Regions from separate parts of the Arthrobacter sp. BC5 genome, predicted to be linked through region 4. Evidence: riboswitches for the same ligand, from Rfam matches in the RefSeq annotation. Region 4 holds a riboswitch; each other region holds the start of a gene.

The links. Region 4 has a riboswitch for S-adenosylmethionine ahead of sfnG (dimethylsulfone monooxygenase SfnG). Riboswitches for the same ligand answer to the same signal wherever they lie in the genome.
Region 1: linked by a shared signal. The riboswitch ahead of AC1MFI_RS17335 (bifunctional o-acetylhomoserine/o-acetylserine sulfhydrylase) and the one ahead of sfnG (dimethylsulfone monooxygenase SfnG) in region 4 are both predicted to bind S-adenosylmethionine.
Region 2: linked by a shared signal. The riboswitch ahead of AC1MFI_RS02095 (LLM class flavin-dependent oxidoreductase) and the one ahead of sfnG (dimethylsulfone monooxygenase SfnG) in region 4 are both predicted to bind S-adenosylmethionine.
Region 3: linked by a shared signal. The riboswitch ahead of AC1MFI_RS06385 (MetQ/NlpA family ABC transporter substrate-binding protein) and the one ahead of sfnG (dimethylsulfone monooxygenase SfnG) in region 4 are both predicted to bind S-adenosylmethionine.

What each region holds. Positions count from the first base shown of each region.
Region 1 is NZ_CM155273.1:3,703,601-3,708,137, forward strand. It holds gene metX (homoserine O-acetyltransferase MetX) at 1-397, opposite strand, end outside; gene AC1MFI_RS17335 (bifunctional o-acetylhomoserine/o-acetylserine sulfhydrylase) at 404-1,720, opposite strand; SAM riboswitch class IV at 1,802-1,918, opposite strand; gene AC1MFI_RS17340 (VOC family protein) at 2,072-2,713, shown strand; gene AC1MFI_RS17345 (DUF1540 domain-containing protein) at 2,784-3,071, opposite strand; gene AC1MFI_RS17350 (CPBP family intramembrane glutamic endopeptidase) at 3,214-4,023, opposite strand; gene hutI (imidazolonepropionase) at 4,081-4,537, opposite strand, start outside.
Region 2 is NZ_CM155273.1:495,997-500,533, forward strand. It holds gene AC1MFI_RS02090 (methionine ABC transporter ATP-binding protein) at 1-314, opposite strand, end outside; gene AC1MFI_RS02095 (LLM class flavin-dependent oxidoreductase) at 394-1,779, opposite strand; SAM riboswitch class IV at 1,814-1,927, opposite strand; gene AC1MFI_RS02100 (SDR family NAD(P)-dependent oxidoreductase) at 2,019-2,777, opposite strand; gene AC1MFI_RS02105 (SpoIIAA family protein) at 2,915-3,295, shown strand; gene AC1MFI_RS02110 (GNAT family N-acetyltransferase) at 3,357-3,668, shown strand; gene AC1MFI_RS02115 (TetR/AcrR family transcriptional regulator) at 3,665-4,243, opposite strand; gene AC1MFI_RS02120 (alpha/beta fold hydrolase) at 4,339-4,537, shown strand, end outside.
Region 3 is NZ_CM155273.1:1,403,030-1,407,566, forward strand. It holds gene AC1MFI_RS06375 (HAD-IA family hydrolase) at 1-161, opposite strand, end outside; gene AC1MFI_RS06380 (zinc-dependent alcohol dehydrogenase family protein) at 151-1,200, opposite strand; SAM riboswitch class IV at 2,031-2,146, shown strand; gene AC1MFI_RS06385 (MetQ/NlpA family ABC transporter substrate-binding protein) at 2,197-3,096, shown strand; gene AC1MFI_RS06390 (methionine ABC transporter ATP-binding protein) at 3,187-4,215, shown strand; gene AC1MFI_RS06395 (methionine ABC transporter permease) at 4,215-4,537, shown strand, end outside.
Region 4 is NZ_CM155273.1:843,952-848,488, reverse strand. It holds gene AC1MFI_RS03695 (CoA-binding protein) at 1-210, opposite strand, end outside; gene AC1MFI_RS03690 (O-acetylhomoserine aminocarboxypropyltransferase/cysteine synthase family protein) at 207-1,586, opposite strand; gene sfnG (dimethylsulfone monooxygenase SfnG) at 1,586-2,764, opposite strand; SAM riboswitch class I at 2,758-2,861, opposite strand; gene AC1MFI_RS03680 (glycoside hydrolase family 6 protein) at 3,090-4,349, shown strand; gene AC1MFI_RS03675 (hypothetical protein) at 4,412-4,537, shown strand, end outside.

The DNA of each region.
Region 1 (4,537 bases), 880 kb from region 4:
CGAAGGGGAAACGCGATCCCCAGGGCGTGCCGTCGGGAGCGAGGCTCGCCGGCCCCGTCGAGCCGTAGCAGCCTCCCAGCATATTGATCGACACCACGAAGTAGCGGTCGGTGTCCACCGTGCGGCCGGGTCCCACGAGCGAGTCCCACCAGCCCTCCTCCTCCGAGGCGCCGCGCGCCACGTGCGAGCTGCCCGTCAGGGCGTGCTGCACGAGCACGGCGTTCGAGGCATCCCGGTTCAGCCTGCCCCAGGTCTCGAAGGCGAGCTGCACCTCGGGCAGCCCGCCCCCGGTCTCCAGGGCCAGCGGACCGATCGACGCGATGCGCAGGAGCCCGTCCCCCGAAGGGCGCGTGCCGTCGATCCCGGGGTACAGCGGAGCAGGAGGGTAGGTGGTCACGAAGGGCTAGGCTCCTTTGGCGGCGCGGAAGCCCGCGTCGAGGTCGGCGAGGATGTCGGTGATGTTCTCCAGTCCCACCGACAGGCGGACGAGGCCCGGGCGCACTCCCGCGGTGAGCTGTGCTTCCGCCCCGAGCTGGCTGTGCGTGGTGGACGCCGGATGGATGACGAGCGAGCGGACGTCTCCCACGTTCGCGACGTGGGAGTGCAGTTCGAGACCGTCCACGAAGCGCTTGCCCGCCTCGAGCCCTCCGACGATGTCGAAGCTGACGATCGCGCCCGTGCCGTTCCGTCCGTACTTCCTCCCGCGCTCGTACCAGGGGCTCGAGGCGAGGCCCGCGTAGGAGACGCGCTCGACGTCGTCGTGACCCTCGAGCCACTCGGCGACGGCCTGGGCGTTCTGCACGTGGCGCTCGACGCGCAGGCTGAGGGTCTCCAGTCCCTGCGCGATGAGGAACGCGTTGAACGGGGAGACGGAGGCGCCGAGATCGCGCAGGAGCTGGACGCGCGCCTTCAGGATGTACGCGAGGTTCGCGCCGAGCGCGCTGCCGACGCCGAGGTCCCGCGCGTAGACGAGCCCGTGGTAGCTCTCGTCCGGCGTGTTGAACCCCGGGAACCGTTCGGGGTGCTGTGCGAAGTCGAAGTTGCCCGAATCGACGATGACCCCGGCGATGGCGTTGCCGTGCCCGCCCAGGTACTTGGTCGCCGAGTGGACCACGATGTCCGCGCCCCACTCGATCGGCCGGATCAGATACGGGGTGGACAGGGTGTTGTCCACGATCAGGGGGATCCCGTGCTCGTGGGCGACGGCGCTGATGCCCTCGATGTCGAGGACGTCCTGCCGGGGATTGGAGACGACCTCCCCGAAGAAGAGCTTGGTGTTGGGCCGAACGGCATCCCGCCACTGCTCGAGGTCGTCCGGGTCCTGCACGAAGGTGGTCTCGATGCCGAACTTCTTCAGCGTGTGCTTGAAGAGGTTGTACGTGCCGCCGTAGAGGCTGGGGCTCGCCACGATGTGGTCCCCCGCCTCGGCGATGTTGAGGACGGCGAAGGTCTCCGCCGCCTGGCCCGAGGCGAGCAGCAGCGCGCCGACCCCGCCTTCCAGGCTCGCGATCCGCGTCTCCACCGCTTCCTGGGTGGGATTCCCGATGCGGGTGTAGATGGGCGCGAGTTCGGTCAGCGAGAACCGGTTCGCGGCGCTCTCGGCGCTCGGGAACACGAACGACGACGTCTGGTAGATGGGCAGCGCACGCGCTCCCGTGGCGGCATCCGGCACCTGGCCGGCATGGATCTGGCGTGTCTCAAAGGACCAATCGTTGGACATGGTACTCCCTGTTCAAGGGGCTCCGCCGAGGTCCGATGCTCCGGCCGGTGCACGCCGCTCCAGGAGACCGGGCCCTGCAGGAGCCCGCGCTTGCACGGCGCCGAAGTAGCGCCGAACCTGGTCCTCACCCGGGGCACCCCACCGCGGTTGGAGGGTTGCCGGCCAGCAAGCCGGGGCTTCGTGCTGGCACTCATGACCTGCCTTCATGAAATCCCATCACGGCGGATCCGGCAACCCGTATGACCCTCCGTGAAGCAGGACCGGCTCCCTCCGATGCACCCGCGACGGCCGGGAGCGGCGGTAAGGCGAGCCTAAGTCGAGACGCAGATCACTTAGTGCCAAAATATCGGCATGCGCCTGGACCATGTCTCATATGCCTGCGAACCCGATGGACTTTCCGCCACGGCCGACCGGATCGCCGCAAAGCTCGGTGTGGAGCCGGTGAAAGGTGGTGTGCACCCGCGCTTCGGCACCCGCAACATGATCTTCCCGCTGGTCAACGGCCAGTACCTCGAGGTCGTGGAGGTCCTGAACCACCCGGCGTCGGACAAGGCCCCGTTCGGGCAGGCCGTGCGTGCGCGCTCCGAGGCGGGCGGCGGCTGGATGGGCTGGTGCGTGGCCGTGGACGATCTCGCACCGTTCGAGGAGCGCCTCGGCCGCAGCGCCGTGCCGGGGAACCGCAAGTTCCCGGACGGCCAGGAACTGACGTGGCAGCAGATCGGCATCAAGGGGCTCATCGCGGATCCGCAGGTCCCCTACCTGCTGCGCTGGGATGACGGCACCGAGTCCCTCCACCCCTCGAAGGCACGCCCGGCCGCCGTCAAGCTGGATTGCCTGACCATCGCCGGTTCCTCGGAGCGGGTGACCGAGTGGCTGGGCACCGCCGTCGAGGAGACGCTCGACGGCGTGCAGGTGCAGTGGATCGCCCCGAACGGCACCCCGGGCATCATGTCCGTGACGTTCGAGACCGAGAACGGCCGCGTCGAGATCTAGCCCTCGTCGGCACTGGACGACGAATGGACCGGACGATCGTCCGGTCCATTCCTCGTACTGGCCGTGGTGGTCAGGCGTGGGTGTAGGTGAGGCAGTCCGCTGCGTCGGCGCCCGGTCCCACCTTGACGGCCGGAGCACCGCACAGCAGGTCGTGGTTGTAGCTGCATTCCGAGCGCTGGCAGGCACCGACGTGGGCCAGCATCTTGGGCAGCCCCCCACTGACGGAGGTGTCGATGAAGGTGGCACAGGACGCGTGCTCCTCGCTCCCCGACACCGTGATGGCCACGGCGGTACAGCCGTCGCGGTTGAACGAGCAGTTGTGGACGCTGCACTCGGAGACACTGGTGACGACACTCATGATTCCTCCTGAAGGGTCCGGTGGGGCCCCCGGTCGGAGCCGCCGTCCCGCTGAATGGGATCACGGTAACACCGCGGTTCTCCGATAATTTAGTCATGATTGTCGTGCGCAAATCAGCGACGGCGAGGCTTGCTCCGGCACGTCATCCGCCGATGCCGATGGCCGGTCCGATCAGGGCGAATCCCACGAATCCCGTGATGTCGATGAGCGCATGCGCGACCACGAGCGGCATGACCCTGCGGGTACGCGTGTAGAACCAGGCGAAGAGCAGCCCCATCAGCACGTTGCCGATGAACGGGCCGAAGCCCTGGTAGAGGTGGTAGCTGCCCCTGACCAGCGAACTCGTGAGGAGGATCGCGGGCGTCGACCAGCCGAGCTCACGCAGGCGGAGGAACAGGTATCCCACCACGATCACCTCCTCGAGGACCGCGTGCCGGACGGCCGAGAGCACGAGGACCGGGATGGTCCACCAGTAGGCGTCGAGCGCGGCGGGCACCAGCGCCGTGGTGATGCCCAGGGCGCGGCCGCCGGCGTAGACCCCGAGGGTGCCGACGCCGATGACCGCGGCCAGGCCGACGCCGAACCCGACGGTACGCAGCGGCTTCTCGAAGGTGAAACCGAGGCGGCGGAACGCGGAGGCGCCGTGCCCGCTGAGCAGGAACAGCACGAGGGCCACCGGCACCAGCGCGAAGAGGATGTCCAGGAGCTGATATGCGAGGTCGAAGTACTGGCGCTCGTCGAGCACCGGATTCAGGGTGGTGGTCTGGCCCGCGAGCGGGCCGCGCGAGAGCTTCTCCGCCAGGTTCACGGTGGAGTACACGGCGGACTGTCCGAGCGACAGCCCGAAGACGATCAGCAGCTCCGCGGTGATGCGGCGCTTCGGTGCGGGGGCGTCCGCGAGGACGGGAGCGGACGCAGAGGAGGCGGAGGCGGAGGCGGACTCGGCAGGCATGGCGCTATCCTCCCAGCGGTGCCCCGTGATTCCCAGCCACCGCGCGGTCCGGCCTGCCTACCGCACCCGGGTGCCGGCCCTCCAGACGGCGTGGACGAGCGGCATGCCGGGACGGTAGGCGAGGTGCGTGGCCGATGGCGCGTTCAGCAGCTGCAGGTCCGCCCGGTGGCCGACGGCGAGCGAGCCGACGGCCCGGCGTCCGTCCACGTCGTCGCCCGTGTGCCGCCGCAGCGCAAGCGCACCCCCGTAGGTCGCCGCACGGACGGCCTCGTGGACGGTCAGCCCCATCTGCAGGACGGCGGTGGCGACGCAGAAGCCCATGGAACTCGTGTACGACGTCCCCGGATTGCAGTTGCTGGCAATCGCGAGCTGCGCCCCGGCGTCGAGCAGCCTCCGCGCGGGCGGGAACGGCTGCCGCGTCGAGAGATCACAGGCGGGCAGGCAGGTGGCAACGGTACCGGGAACGGAGGGCGCGCCCGCCCAGGTGCCGGCGAGCGCGTCGACGTCGGCGTCG
Region 2 (4,537 bases), 350 kb from region 4:
AGCGCGATGTTCTCCGCGGCCGTCCGGCGGCTGAGCAGGCTCGAGGACTGGAACACGGTCCCGATCCGCCGGCGGGCCTCACGGAGGCGCTTCTCGGGCAGCCCGGACAGCTCCTCCCCGTTGACGACGACGGACCCCGAGGTGGGGCGCTCGAGCAGGTTGATGCACTGGGCCAGGGTGCTCTTGCCGGCACCGCTGGGGCCGACGACCGCGGCGATGGAGCCCGTGGGCACCTCGAAGTCGAGGTCGTCGAGCACGGTCACGGCGGTGTCGCCGCGGCCATAGGTCTTCGTGAGGTGGCGTAACGAGATCATGTCGTTCCTTGGGCAGGCGGAAGCAGGGACGGTGCAGGACCGGACGCGCGCGTCCGGCGGTGGAAGGGCGAAAGGAGGTTCAGGGGCGCACGTGCTGGAGCCGGTAGCCCGCGCCCCGGTGCTCCTCGGGCAGGCGGTCGCCCTTGCCGAACAGCTTGTTGCGCAGGGTCCCCTCGACGTACTCGGTGGGATAGGCGCCGCGCTTCTGCAGTTCCGGAACCACGTAGCGGACGACGTCCTCGAAGGACCCGGGCGTGATGGCGTAGGCGAGGTTGAACCCGTCCACGTCCGTCTCCTCGACCCACGCCTGGAGTTCATCCGCGACCTGCGCCCCTGACCCGACGACCCGCGGGCCGAGGCCGCCGATACCCGCCCACTCCGCGATGTCGCGCACGGTCCAGGGAGCGCCGTCGTCGTTCACTTTCTGGAAGTTCGCGACGGCGGACTGGATGGCGTTCGACCTCACGTTGCCGATGGGCTCGTCGGGGTCGTAGACGCTGAGGTCGATCCCCAGCCAGCCGGACAGCAGCACGAGCGCTCCCTCGTAGCTGACGTACTGCTGGTAGTCGGCGTGCTTGGCCTGCGCCTTCTCCTCCGTCTCGTCCGTGATGACCGTCAGCATGGTGTAGATCCGCACGGAGTAGCGGTCGCGTCCCTCGGCCTCGACGGCGTCTCGGATCTTCGTGACCACGTCCTTGAGGATCGACTTGGTGGGCGCGCCGACGAAGACCGCCTCGGCGTTGCCCGCGGCGAAGCGGATGCCGCGAGGCGAGGCGCCGGCCTGGTAGATCACCGGTGTGCGCTGCGGGGAGGGCTCGCTGAGGTGGATGCCCGGGACGGTGAAGTACTCGCCGTCGTGGTTGATCTCGTGGACCTTGGCGGGATCGGTGAACACGCCGGTCTCACGGTCGCGCACGACGGCGTCGTCCTCCCAGGATCCCTCGAGCAGCTTGTAGAGGACCTCGAGGTACTCGTCAGCGTGGTTGTAGCGCTCGTCGTGCTCGAGCTGGTCCTGGTTGCCCATGTTGCGGGCAGCGGAGGGCAGGTAACCGGTGACGACGTTCCAGCCGACCCTGCCGTTGGTGAGGTGATCCAACGTGGAGAGCCTGCGCGCGAAGGGGTACGGGTGCTCGTAGGCGGTGCCGGCGGTGACGCCGAAGCCGAGGTGCTCCGTGACGAGGGCCATGGCGGAGACGAGCAGGAGGGGATCATTGACCGGCGTCTGCGTGCCCTGGCGCAGGGTGGCCTCGTTGGAGCCGCCGTAGACGTCGTACGTGCCGAGAACGTCGGCGATGAAGATGCCGTCGAAGAGTCCCTTCTCCAGGGTCTTCGCGAGGTCGGCCCAGTAGCGCAGGTCCTTGTAGCGCCAGGACTGGTCCTCCGGGTGGCGCCACAGTCCGGGCGACTGGTGGCCCACGCAGTTCATGTCGAAGGCGTTGAAGCGGATATGGCGGGGTGCAGGCACGGGGAATCCTCATGTCGGGGCACTGCCAGGGGAAGCGCCATACTTGCCCGAACGGTGTATGCCGGGCCGAATCCTCACCTGGGGCACCCCACTACAGCGAGAGGGTTGCCGTCCAACAAACCAGGGTTTTGCGTTGGAACTCTTGATTCTGGTTCGAGCGTAGGGGCATTCGCGCGCCGACGTCCACACGCTCCTGTCACAGAGCGTCACGAAGGCATGCTGCCTCCGGCGGAGACGCCCTACCGCAGGTAGGACGCCCCGTTCACGTCGACCACGGTGCCACTGACCCAGAGCGGGGCCTCCGTGGCGAGCCAGGCAACCGTCTGCGCAACCTCCTCCGGTGTCGCCACGCGGTTGAAGGGACTCTGCGACCGGACGGCATCCCCTCCCGGACCCTCCAGCACGGGCTTGCCCATGTCCGTCTCCACGAAGCCGGGCGCGACGGCGGCCGCGAGGATGCCGTGTGGCGCGAGCGCGACGGCGAGCGACTGGGTCATGGAGTGCAGCGCGGCCTTGCTGGCGCCATACGCGGGAGTGAGCGGCTCGCCGCGATAGGCGCCGCGTGATCCCACGCTGACGAGGCGCCCGCCGTCGGGCCCTGACGGGCGGTCGAGGAGATGGCGGGCCACGAGCCAGGCCAGGTTGGCCGGGCCGAACAGGTTGACGTCGAGCGTGCGCCGCCAGGCGTGCTGCCAGTCGTCGAAGCTGGTCGTCGCAACGGGGTGGGCTTCGAAGATACCGGCGTTGTTGATCAGCACGTCGACGCCCCCGAGCTCCTGCACAGCCTCATCGACGACGCGCCGGCACTCCCCGGCGTCGCCGACATCCCCCACGACGACGGTGTGGCCGGCGCCGGGAAGGCCGGCTCGGACCGTCTCGGCCGCCGCAGCGTCACGGCCGGCGTGAACGCCGATGCGGTGCCCCCGCCCGGCGAGGTGGTGGGCTATGGCGGCACCGATCCCTCGGCTCGCCCCTGTCACCAGGATGCTCAGTGTCATGGACCATGACGCTACATCCTCGATGACCGCGGCGGACCACGTGTGCTGGGGGTGGAATACACGTGAATTCTGGGAGACCGCCTTGCTAGGCTGTCAAGCCACTGCCCATGGCCATGCCCTTCCGGTAAAGGACTCTGATGGACCCATTCACCACGGACTTCGACAAGGGGATCCTGAGGCTCACGTGGAGGAGGGGCGTCGAGATCACCCGTGCGAACGGGGTCGCCGCCGCCCGCGCCCTGGCCGAGTTCCACGGTCCCGCGCCACTGCCGCTCCTGGTCCACATGCACGGCATCGCCGGCGTCACGCCCGAGGCACGCGTGGGCATGGCCGCCTACCGCGCTTTCTCCAAGGTCGCGCTCGTGGGTGAGGACGCCGTCGACGAGGTGATGTCCGGCTTCTCCCACCGGTCCCCCACCGCGACCCGCTACTTCACCTCGGAGGCCGAGGCGCTCGCCTGGCTGTCGGACAAGAGCACGGCCGAGCAGAGCGCACAGCCCGCACCGCAGCACGACTGAGGCTGTGCGCAGGTGCGAGACCGGCGTTGACCCTCCTCGCACCGGGTGCCACAGTGACAGCATGAGCACCCAGAACATGGAGAGCACCGGGAACGCCGGAGTCCAGGTCAGCAACAACGAGGCGAGGAGCCGCTACGTCGCAACGCTCGACGGCGACGAGGCCGGCATCGCGGCCTACGAGCGCTCGGGCGACACGATCGTCTTCACGCACACCGTGGTGGACGAGGAGGTCGAGGGCCACGGTGTGGGCAGCACCCTGATCCGGCATGCGCTCGACGACGCCCGCGGACAGCACCTCACAGTGGTGCCGCAGTGCGAGTTCGTGGCGGCGTTCATCGAGGACCACCCCGAGTACCAGGACCTCGTGGGCTAGGCTGCGGCGCGGGCCCGCCCGCCCAGTGCCGCATCGATCAGCACCTCGGCGGCACGCCGAGCCTGCCCTGCCGCCTCGGATGTCCCCGCGATCGCCGCCGTCGTCTGCGCGCCCTCCGCGAGGATCGAGAGCTGCGGTGCGAGGTAGGCCGGAGCGCCGGCGTCCTCCGCGAGCTGCCCGACGTACTCCTGGAAGGACGCCTTGTGCTCCCGCGCGTAGTCCGCCACCTCGTGGCTGACGGCGCCGAGCTCCGCGAAGCTGTTGATGAACCCGCACCCGCGGAAGGAATCCTCGCCGAACCACTGGGCGAGGAAGTCGAAGATGGCCAGGAGCCGGTCCCGCGGCGTCCCGGCCTGCCGGACCCTTGCCTCGAGGCCCTCCTCCCACGAGGCATGCCGCCGTTCGAGGACTGCCATCACGATGCTGCTCTTCGAGGGGAACTCCTGGTAGAGCTTCTTGAGCGAGACGCCCGCTGCGGCGCGCAGCTCGTCCATGCCGACAACCTGGATACCCTTCGCGTTGTACAGCTCGTCAGCGGTCTCGACGATGCGGGTGCGGGTCTCGGAAAAACTCATCCACCCATACTACTTGAATCGAGAACGATCGTTCTATACGCTGTGGGAACCGAGAGAGAACGACCGTTCTCTCCGCTAGGGAAAAGGACATGGTCATGGGTTTCATCAAGGTAGGCACGGAGAACACCACGGACATCGAGCTCTACTACGAGGATCACGGCACGGGCCAGCCCGTCGTCCTGATCCACGGCTACCCCCTCGACGGCGGTTCCTGGGAGAAGCAGACCAACGCCCTCCTGAACGCCGGCTACCGCGTCATCACCTACGACCGCCGCGGCTTCGGCAAGTCCGGCA
Region 3 (4,537 bases), 560 kb from region 4:
ACGGCGTCGAACGGGGAGACCGTGCCCGCAACCGTGGGAGAGACGGTAGGGGTGACGGTGGGAGTGACCGTGGGAGCGCCGGTAGGGGCGACGGTGCCGTGCCGGCCGGGTCGGGGCGCCGGCCCGGCTCGGGGGATGCCGACGCCGGCCTCAGGCTCCACCGGGCCCGCCGGCCATGTGCAGGACCGCTGCACCGTTGACGCGGTCCTCCGCCAGATCCGCCAGGGCGCGGTCCGCGTCGGCGAAGGCATATCGCTGGATCGTGGGACGCAGCGGGATGCGGGCGGCGAGTGCCAGGAGTTCCCGGCCGTCGGTCCGGGTGTTCGCCGTGACACTGCAGAGCCGGCGTTCCTGGAAGAGTTCCTCGGCGTAGTGCAACTCCGGGATGTCGCTGAGGTAGATGCCCGCGATGGCCAGGGTGCCACCACGGTCCAGCGCCCGCAGCGCGGCGGGGACGAGGGCGCCGGCGGGCGCGAAGAGGATGGCGGCGTCCAGCGGCTGCGGTGGTTCCGCGGCCGCTTCCCCCACGAAGGCTGCGCCCAGGGCCGAGGCCAGGCGACGGGCGCTCTCGGAGCGCGTCATCACGGCTACCTCCACTCCCTCGAACATCGCGACCTGCGCGGCGAGGTGGGCGGACGCTCCGAACCCGTAGATGCCGAGCCGGCCGCCCGGCCGTACCCCGGAGCGGCGCAGCGCCCGGTACCCGATGATCCCGGCGCAGAGCAGCGGTGCGGCTTCCTCGTCGGAGAATTCCGGCGGCACGGCATACGCGAAGGCCTCCGGGACGGTGACGAGCTCGGCATAGCCGCCGTCGTCGTCCCAGCCCGTGAACCGCGGAGACAGGCACAGGTTCTCGTCGCCGCGGACACAGAAGCGGCAGGTGCCGCACGTCGAGCGGAGCCACGCGATTCCCACCCTGTCGCCGAGGCGGAAGAGCCGGCAACCGGGCCCGGTCTCCACCACGTCACCGATGATCTCGTGTCCCGGCACCGTTCGCGCGTGCTTCGCGGGCAGATCGCCCTCGACCAGGTGCAGGTCGGTCCGGCACACCCCGCAGGCCCTGACCCGCACCAGGAGCTCGCCCGGACCGGGGACGGGGTCGGGCCGGGTGCCGAACACCAGCGGCGGGGCGCCGACGCCGGTCACCGGCCCGGCGTCGCGGGCATGCCGGGCGTCGCAGTCGATCCACCAGGCCCGCATGGCCTACCCGCCCTTCCGGGCCGGATCGGGGTTGCCCGTCCGAGGCCGTGCCGGATCGTGGATCTGTGCACCGTCCTCGAGGGCCATGGGAACTCCCCTGTGTAGAGCCCCCATCGTACGCTTCACGAGCCCTGCACTCCGGGGGTGGTTCTTCCCTGTCCGCGCCGGGCGGACCCCGGACTCGGCGGGAGCGGTCCTATCACCGGTCTCGCCATTATCCGCAGTGCCTGCTGTGACCAACGGCGGAGGCACTGCAGCGGCAACCGGAACCGCTGCGACAACCGCGGCCACGGATGCCTCAGCTACCGCTGCGACCGGGGGCGATCGATAGCTCTTGCAGCGCACCGGTACTGACCGGCGGCACTGGCGGTCGTGAAGCCGCAGGCGTTGCAAGCTCCGGCAGTAGCGGTGGTACAGGAGGAAGACCGGGCGCCGGAAGCACCGGTGGACTCGGTGGTTCGAACGCGTCCGGCCCGTCCGGGCGAACGGGCGGGAGTTCCGGTAAGAGTTCCGGTGGTCCTCCGGACGCAGAGCAGCGGCCGGAACGGTTTGTGGCGGAGGTGTCACCGATCAGCGTTGCCGGCAACGGAGCGGTGGTGCTGGCGGGAACAGCGGGGTCCGGTTCGAACGGGCCAACGGGCGCGCAGCCTCAGGCCGAGCGGACCCGCGCACCTACAGAATCGCCGACCGAGTCACCGGCCCATTCAGCAGGAGGCGAATCGACGGCTGAGGGCTTCCGGGCGGGCTCGCCGAAACGTTCGGACCCTTTATGACGTTCGTGGACGTGACTTTTTGGTTCTCAGCTGAGGGGTCATTTATCGTCATCACAGAATCAAGAGTTCCAGTCGATGGCCCTGGCCGGCTGGGCAGCAACCCTCTCCCGTAGTGGGGTGCTCCAGGTGAAGATTCGGCCGCCGGGTCATGTCCTGGACGGCAAGTATGGACTCTCCGATGTGCCGGGCTGTCCGCCTGGCATTTTTTCTTGAAGGAAGAATTATGACCTCCTCCCGTAAGTTCCTGGCCGTCGCTCTTGCCCCGTTCCTCGCCCTGACTGTCGCGTGCGGCTCCTCCGGCGCCAGCACCGAGGAGGGTGCTGGCGGAGAGAACGAGAAGGTACGCCTCGGTGTGGTCGGAGCGAGTGACCCCGAGTGGGCGATCTTCACGGATGCGGCTGCAGAGGAGGGAATTGACTTGGAAGTCATCGACTTCGCGGAGTACACGCAACCCAACCCGGCCCTCAGCGAGAGCGAGCTGGATCTGAACCAGTTCCAGCACCTCGTGTACCTCGCCCGATACAACGTCTCGAGCGGCGAGGAGCTCACCCCGGTCGGTTCGACGGCGATCTACCCGCTGGGTCTCTACTCCACACAGTACGAATCGGTCGAAGACATCCCCGAGGGTGCCACGGTGGCCGTACCCAATGACGAGAGCAATCTTGCTCGCGGGCTGCTTGTCCTGCAGTCCGCCGGGCTAGTCACTCTTGAGGACGGTGGCAGCGCCTTCTCCACCATCGACGACATCGACGAAGGAGCGTCGAAAGTCACGGTTACCACCCTGGATGCCTCCTTGACCCCGACATCTCTGCCGGATGTTGCCGCAGCCATCATCAACAACGATTTCGTCGAGGACGCGGGTCTGAGCTTCGAGGATGCCCTGGCCAAGGACGATCCCGCTGACCCGGCCGCAGCCGCCTACGTCAACGTATTCGCCTCACGTGCCGGTGAGGAGAACAACGAGACGTACCAGAAGCTGGTCAGTATCTACCAGGACACGCAAGAAGTCACCGGTGCCGTGCAGGAGACGTCCGGTGGAACGGCCGAGTTCCTCAAAGTACCTACGGAGGAGTTGAAGAGCTCGCTGGAGAAGGTCGAGGAAGATACCCGGGCCCAGGGCTGATCACCTCTGACACCGTGTGGCCGGCCCGTGGACATGTCAGGACCATCCGACGTCGTCGGGTCGGCCGCACAACCTCCCACCTAGGACCCCATGCCTCTCATCTCCTTGCGCAACGTCACCAAGAGCTTCCCTCCGGGGCGCCGCGGTGAGGCCCCCGTTAACGCCATCGACAATGTCAGCCTCGACATCGAGGCCGGCGAGATCTACGGCATCATCGGGTACTCCGGCGCCGGCAAGAGCACCCTGGTGCGCCTGATCAACGCACTGGAGAAAGCGACTTCCGGTGAGATTGTGGTGGACGGCCAACACGTAACAGGTGTTCCCGACCGGCAACTGCGCACCCTCCGCCTCGATATAGGCATGATCTTTCAGCAGTTCAACCTATTCAGCGCCAAAACTGTATGGAACAACATCGCCTACCCTCTCCGCGTCGCCGGCAGGACACGCACCGAAATCCAGGAGCGGGTTACGGAACTGTTGGATTTCGTCGGGCTCAGCGACAAGGCCTCGAACTATCCCGAACAGCTCTCAGGAGGCCAGAAGCAGCGCGTCGGTATCGCACGGGCCCTGGCTACATCCCCGAAAATCCTCCTGGCCGACGAGGCAACCTCCGCACTGGACCCGGAGACCACGCATGAGGTCCTACGCCTGTTGCGCCGCGTGAACGAGGAACTGGGTATCACCATCGTGATCATCACCCACGAGATGGACGTCATTCAAACTCTGGCGACCAAGGTGGCCGTCATGGACCGCGGCCGAATCGTCGAACAGGGAGACGTGTTCGACGTCTTTTCCAACCCACGCGAAGCCTCGTCCCAACGTTTCGTGTCCACCGTGATCCGCGGCATCCCGGCACCGGACGAGCTGGCAGCACTCCGCGAACGACACGAAGGACGCATCGTCACCTTCTCCTTCCGCGACGGGGACCCCTCCCAAGCATCCGTGTTCCTCGAACTGGCAGCCGCCGGAATCGAATTCGAACTCGTATATGGCGGTATCAACGACATCCGTGGACGCGCCTTCGGGCACCTCACCCTCGCCCTCAACGGACAGGACGACGCCATCGACGCGACTCTGCAGCACATGGTAAGCCGAATCAATGTAAGAGAGCTCGCCTGATGGAAGACCTCCTACCCCTCACCCCGCAACTCTGGGAAGCAACCTACGAGACCCTCTACATCGTCGGTTTCAGCCTGCTCTTCGGTGGCATCGGCGGGCTCCTCCTGGGCATCGGCCTCTACACCACCCGGGCAGGCAGCATCCTCGGCAACCGCGCCGTCTTCGGAACACTGAACGTCATCGTCAACATCTTCCGACCCATCCCATTCATCATCTTCCTCGCCGCAGCCCAGCCCCTCGCCAGGGCGGTAACAGGAACCGGTATCGGCAACAGCGCCATCATCTTCACGCTGTCCCTGGCCGCAACGTTCGGCATCAGCCG
Region 4 (4,537 bases):
CGGCTGCCCCAGGATCTCCTTGGCCACCGGGTTCACGAAGTACAGGCGGTACGGTGAGGAGGACTGCAGGTAGGTCGCGACGAAGTAGGAGGCCCGGGAGGGCTTGTCCGATGCCCCGACGATCGCCACGGACCTCGCGTTCCTCAGCAGGTTCAGCCGTTCGGGGGCCGAAGGCCCCTCCCAGGTCCGTTCCGGTGCGGTGCTGCTCATGCTCCCACTCCTACTGCCCGTGTTGCCGACGGGTCGTCGTCGTTCTCTCCCGCGGACTCCTGCGGGAGTCCGTCGAAGGCTGCGTCCGGGGACTCCACAGCAGCTTCGAGTGCCTGGTCGAGGTCCCACAGGATGTCGTCGAGGTCCTCCAGTCCCACCGAGATGCGGACGAGGTCCTCGGGCACCCCCGCCGCCACGAGCTGCTCGGCGGAGAGCTGCTGGTGCGTCGTCGAGCCGGGATGGATCACGAGGGTGCGGGAATCGCCGACGTTCGCGAGGTGCGAGGCCAGCTGCAGCGACTCGATGAACTTCTGGCCCGCTTTGCGACCGCCCTTGATGCCGAAGCTGAAGACCGACCCGGGTCCCTGCGGCAGGTAGGTCTTCGCGCGCTCGTGGTGAGCGTGGGTGGGCAGACCCGCATAGTTGACGTACTCCACGCGGGGATCGGCCTGCAGCCATCGCGCCACGGCCGATGCGTTCTCGAGGTGCTCGTCGAGGCGCTGCGCGAGTGTCTCGACGCCCTGCAGGAGCTGGAAGGCCGACGACGGCGAGAGCGAGGGCCCGATGTCGCGCAGCTGCTCGGTGCGGAGCTTGGTGAGGAAGCCGTACTCGCCGAAGTTCGCCCACCACTGGATGTTGCCGTAGGAGGGCACCGGCTCGGTCATCATGGGGAACTTGCCGTTGCCCCAGTCGAAGCGCCCGCTCTCCACGATCACGCCGCCGAGGGTGGTTCCGTGCCCGCCGATGAACTTGGTGGCGGAGTGGATCACGATGTCCGCGCCGTGCTCGATCGGCCGCACGAGGTAGGGCGTGCTCAGCGTCGAGTCGACGATGAACGGGATTCCGGCGTCGTGCGCGACCTTCGCCAGCCCGGCGAGGTCCGCGATCTCACCCGAGGGGTTCGCGATCACCTCGGCGTAGACGGCCTTGGTGTTGTCGCGGATCGCGGCCGCGTAGTCGGCCGGGTCCGTTCCTGGCACGAAGGTGGTCTCGATGCCGAACCGGCGCAGCGTGACGTCCAGCTGGGTCACCGTCCCGCCGTACAGCTGGGAGGCAGCCACGATGTGGTCGCCGGCCTGGCACAGGGCAGCGAAGGTGATGAACTCCGCGCTCATGCCCGACGCCGTCGCGACCGCCCCGATGCCGCCCTCGAGCGACGCGATGCGCTCCTCGAACGCGGCGACCGTCGGGTTGCCGATACGCGAGTAGATGTTGCCGTACTTCTGGAGCGCGAAGAGGTTTGCGGCGTCGTTGGTGTCCTTGAACACGAACGACGTCGTCTGGTAGATCGGCACTGCCCGGGCACCGTGCGTGGCGTCGGGGGTCCCGCCGGCGTGGAGCGCGCGCGTGCGGAAACCGAAGGAACGTTCTGCCATCAGACACCTGCCTTGCTGGATCGGGATACTGCGAGGGTGGATTCGGGATCGAAGTCGACGCCGGCCTTGCGGGCGGCATCGGCCTCGAGCTCGCGCACGATCGGGAGGATGTCCGTGCCGAACGCCGCTACCTCCTCCTGGAAATGGAGGTAGCAGGTGAGGAGGAGGTTCACGCCGATCTTCTTGTACTCCACGATGCGCTCGGCGATCTGCTCGGGCGTGCCGATGAGCTGCGTCTTGAAGCCGTCGTTGTACTGGACGAGGTCCTCGAACGTCGAATCGGCCCACATGCCCTTCCCGTCCTTCGTGGACGGTCCGGCTTCCTGGACGGCGTCGCGGAATCCCTCGACGGCGGGGCGGTGGGCCTTCGCGACGATCTCGCGCAGGGTGTCGCGGGCCTCCTTCTCGGAATCGCGGGCGATCACAAATCCGTTCAGGCCGAAACGGGGACGGCGGCCGGCCTGTTCGGCGGAGGCCTGGACACCGGCGATGTTGTCCTTGAAGCCCTCGAGGTCCTTGCCGTTGGAGAAGTACCAGTCGGCCACGCGGCCCGCGGTCGCCTGGGCCGCTGTCGAGTTCCCCCCGAAGAAGATCTCGGGGTGCGGGCGTCCTGGGACGTCCACGGGGGCCGGGCTCAGGGTGAAGTTGTTGATGTCGTAGTACTTCCCCGACTGGCTGTAGCCCTCTTCGGTCCACAGGCCGCGCAGCACCCGGATGAACTCCTCGGTGCGGACGTAGCGTTCATCGTGCTCGAGCCACTCGAGGCCGAAGTTGACGAACTCGTCCTTGAGCCACCCGGAGACGATGTTGACCGCGGCGCGGCCGTTGGAGATGTGGTCCGCGGTGATGATGTATTTCGCCAGCACGCCCGGGTGCCACATGCCCGGGTGGACTGCGGCGATCACCTTCAGCTTCTCGGTCGCGGCCAGGAGGGCGAGGGAGAAACTCGTCGCCTCGTGCTGCTTGTCGGCGCCGTAGGACGCGGCGTAGCGGGTCTGGGAGAGCGCGTACTCGAAACCGGCGTCCTCGGCGATGCGCGCGAGTTCCCTGTTGTAGTCGAAGTCCCAGCTGGTGCGCTGTTCGATGGTCGAGACCACCAGGCCGCCGCTGACGTTGGGAACCCAGTAGGCGAACTTGAGGGGAGTGGAAAGGTCGGCGACACTCATGGTTTCCTCCATCGGTCTGGCAGTAGCACCCTTCTGTCGCCGTGGAACACGGAGGCCAGGGTTGCTGCGGCGTCAATGAGCCAGATCTCTCAGCCGCTCCGGATGGTCAGGTCGAGTGTGCCACCGAGGTGCTGCAGAACCAAAACAATGTGTCTCCGTATGAGGTCCTGTCTCGAAGCAGTCAGTGCACTGAGGACCTTGACAAAGCCGGGAGCACACCAAAGACTGACCGTGGGAGCGCTTCCACGGGGATGGACCAGCGCTCCGCTACCGGGCGATCACGCCAACCACCACCACATGAGGAGCAATGATGCTCAGCATTTCCAGGACGTGTGCAGTGACCCTTGCAGTAGCAGGGGTTCTGGTCTCCACCGCATTCTCCGCCCTGCCGGCCTCTGCCCAGGGGTCCAAGGACGGTCCGGAACAGGGAGCGGCTTCGTCCGCCACCGAGTTCTATGTCCCGATGAAGAACCACTACCACCAGGCCCAGCGCCAGATCGCAGAGTTGAGGTCTTCCGGTGACCGCGCGACCGCCGACAGCCTCAGTGCCATGGTCTCGGCCCCCCAGGCGGTCTGGGTCACGGGCAGCGATCCCGCCACCGTCACGCAGGAAGTGCGGACCACCACGCATCGCGCGGCAGGCAAGGGTCAGGTGCCCGTGCTCGCCGCATACAACCTGCCCTTCCGCGACTGTTCGCAGTACTCGGCCGGTGGTGCGACCGATGTCGCCGGCTACAAGGCCTGGGTGGACGCGCTCGCCGCGGGCATCGAGGACAGGGCGGCCCTGGTGGTGCTCGAGCCGGACGGGCTCGGCATCATCCCCTGGAACCGCGGGCTCGACGGCAACCTCGAGTGGTGCCAGCCGGCAGAGGCGAACGCCGGGACCGCGGCGGCAGAGCGTTTCGAAATGCTCAACTACGCGGTGGACCAGCTGAAGGCGCTTCCCAACACCAGGGTGTACCTCGACGGGACGCACAGCGCCTGGCTGGGCACCGGTGAGATCTCGAGCAGGCTCGTGAAGGCCGGCGTGCAGAAGGCCGACGGCTTCTTCCTGAACGTCTCCAACTACGAACTCACCGAACGCCAGTTGAAGTTCGGTAGCTGGGTGTCGCAGTGCATCTACTACGCCACCGAGATCGACCCGGGGGCCTACGGGTCCTGTGGCAGCCAGTACTATCCGGCGTCGCCCACCGACTTCTCCACCTGGGGACTGACGGACGCCTGGTACGCGCAGAACGTGGCGGGCGCGGCGAACGCGCCGTCGAACGACGAGCTTGCGCACTTCGTCATCGATACGAGCCGCAACGGCAAGGGCCCCTGGGTCCCCACGGCCGCCTACCCGGACCCCCAGGTCTGGTGCAACCCGCCGAGCCGCGGACTGGGTTACCTGCCCACGTCCGATACAGGCAACCCGCTGGCCGACGCTTTCCTGTGGATCAAGGTGCCCGGTGAGTCCGACGGCGAATGCAGCCGCGGCCTGACGGACAACGGTGGAGTCGATCCCGAGTGGGGCCGGGTGGATCCGGCTGCCGGAGCGTGGTTCCCGGAGCAGGCCATCGACCTGATCAGGAACGCCAGCACGCCCGTCCGGCCATAGCAGGGCTGGGTGTGCGCGGTCCCATCGGGCCGTGCACACCCGTCTGCACCTAGGGTGGTGGCATGGAAACCTGGAAGTCGGCGCAGCGCGTGCAGGAGCGAAGGCTCTGGCATACGCTCTTCTGCGTCGGCGTCGTCCTGACCGTCACCCTGGCAGCGAGCATCGTCGTGGCCGCCGAAAGCGGATCC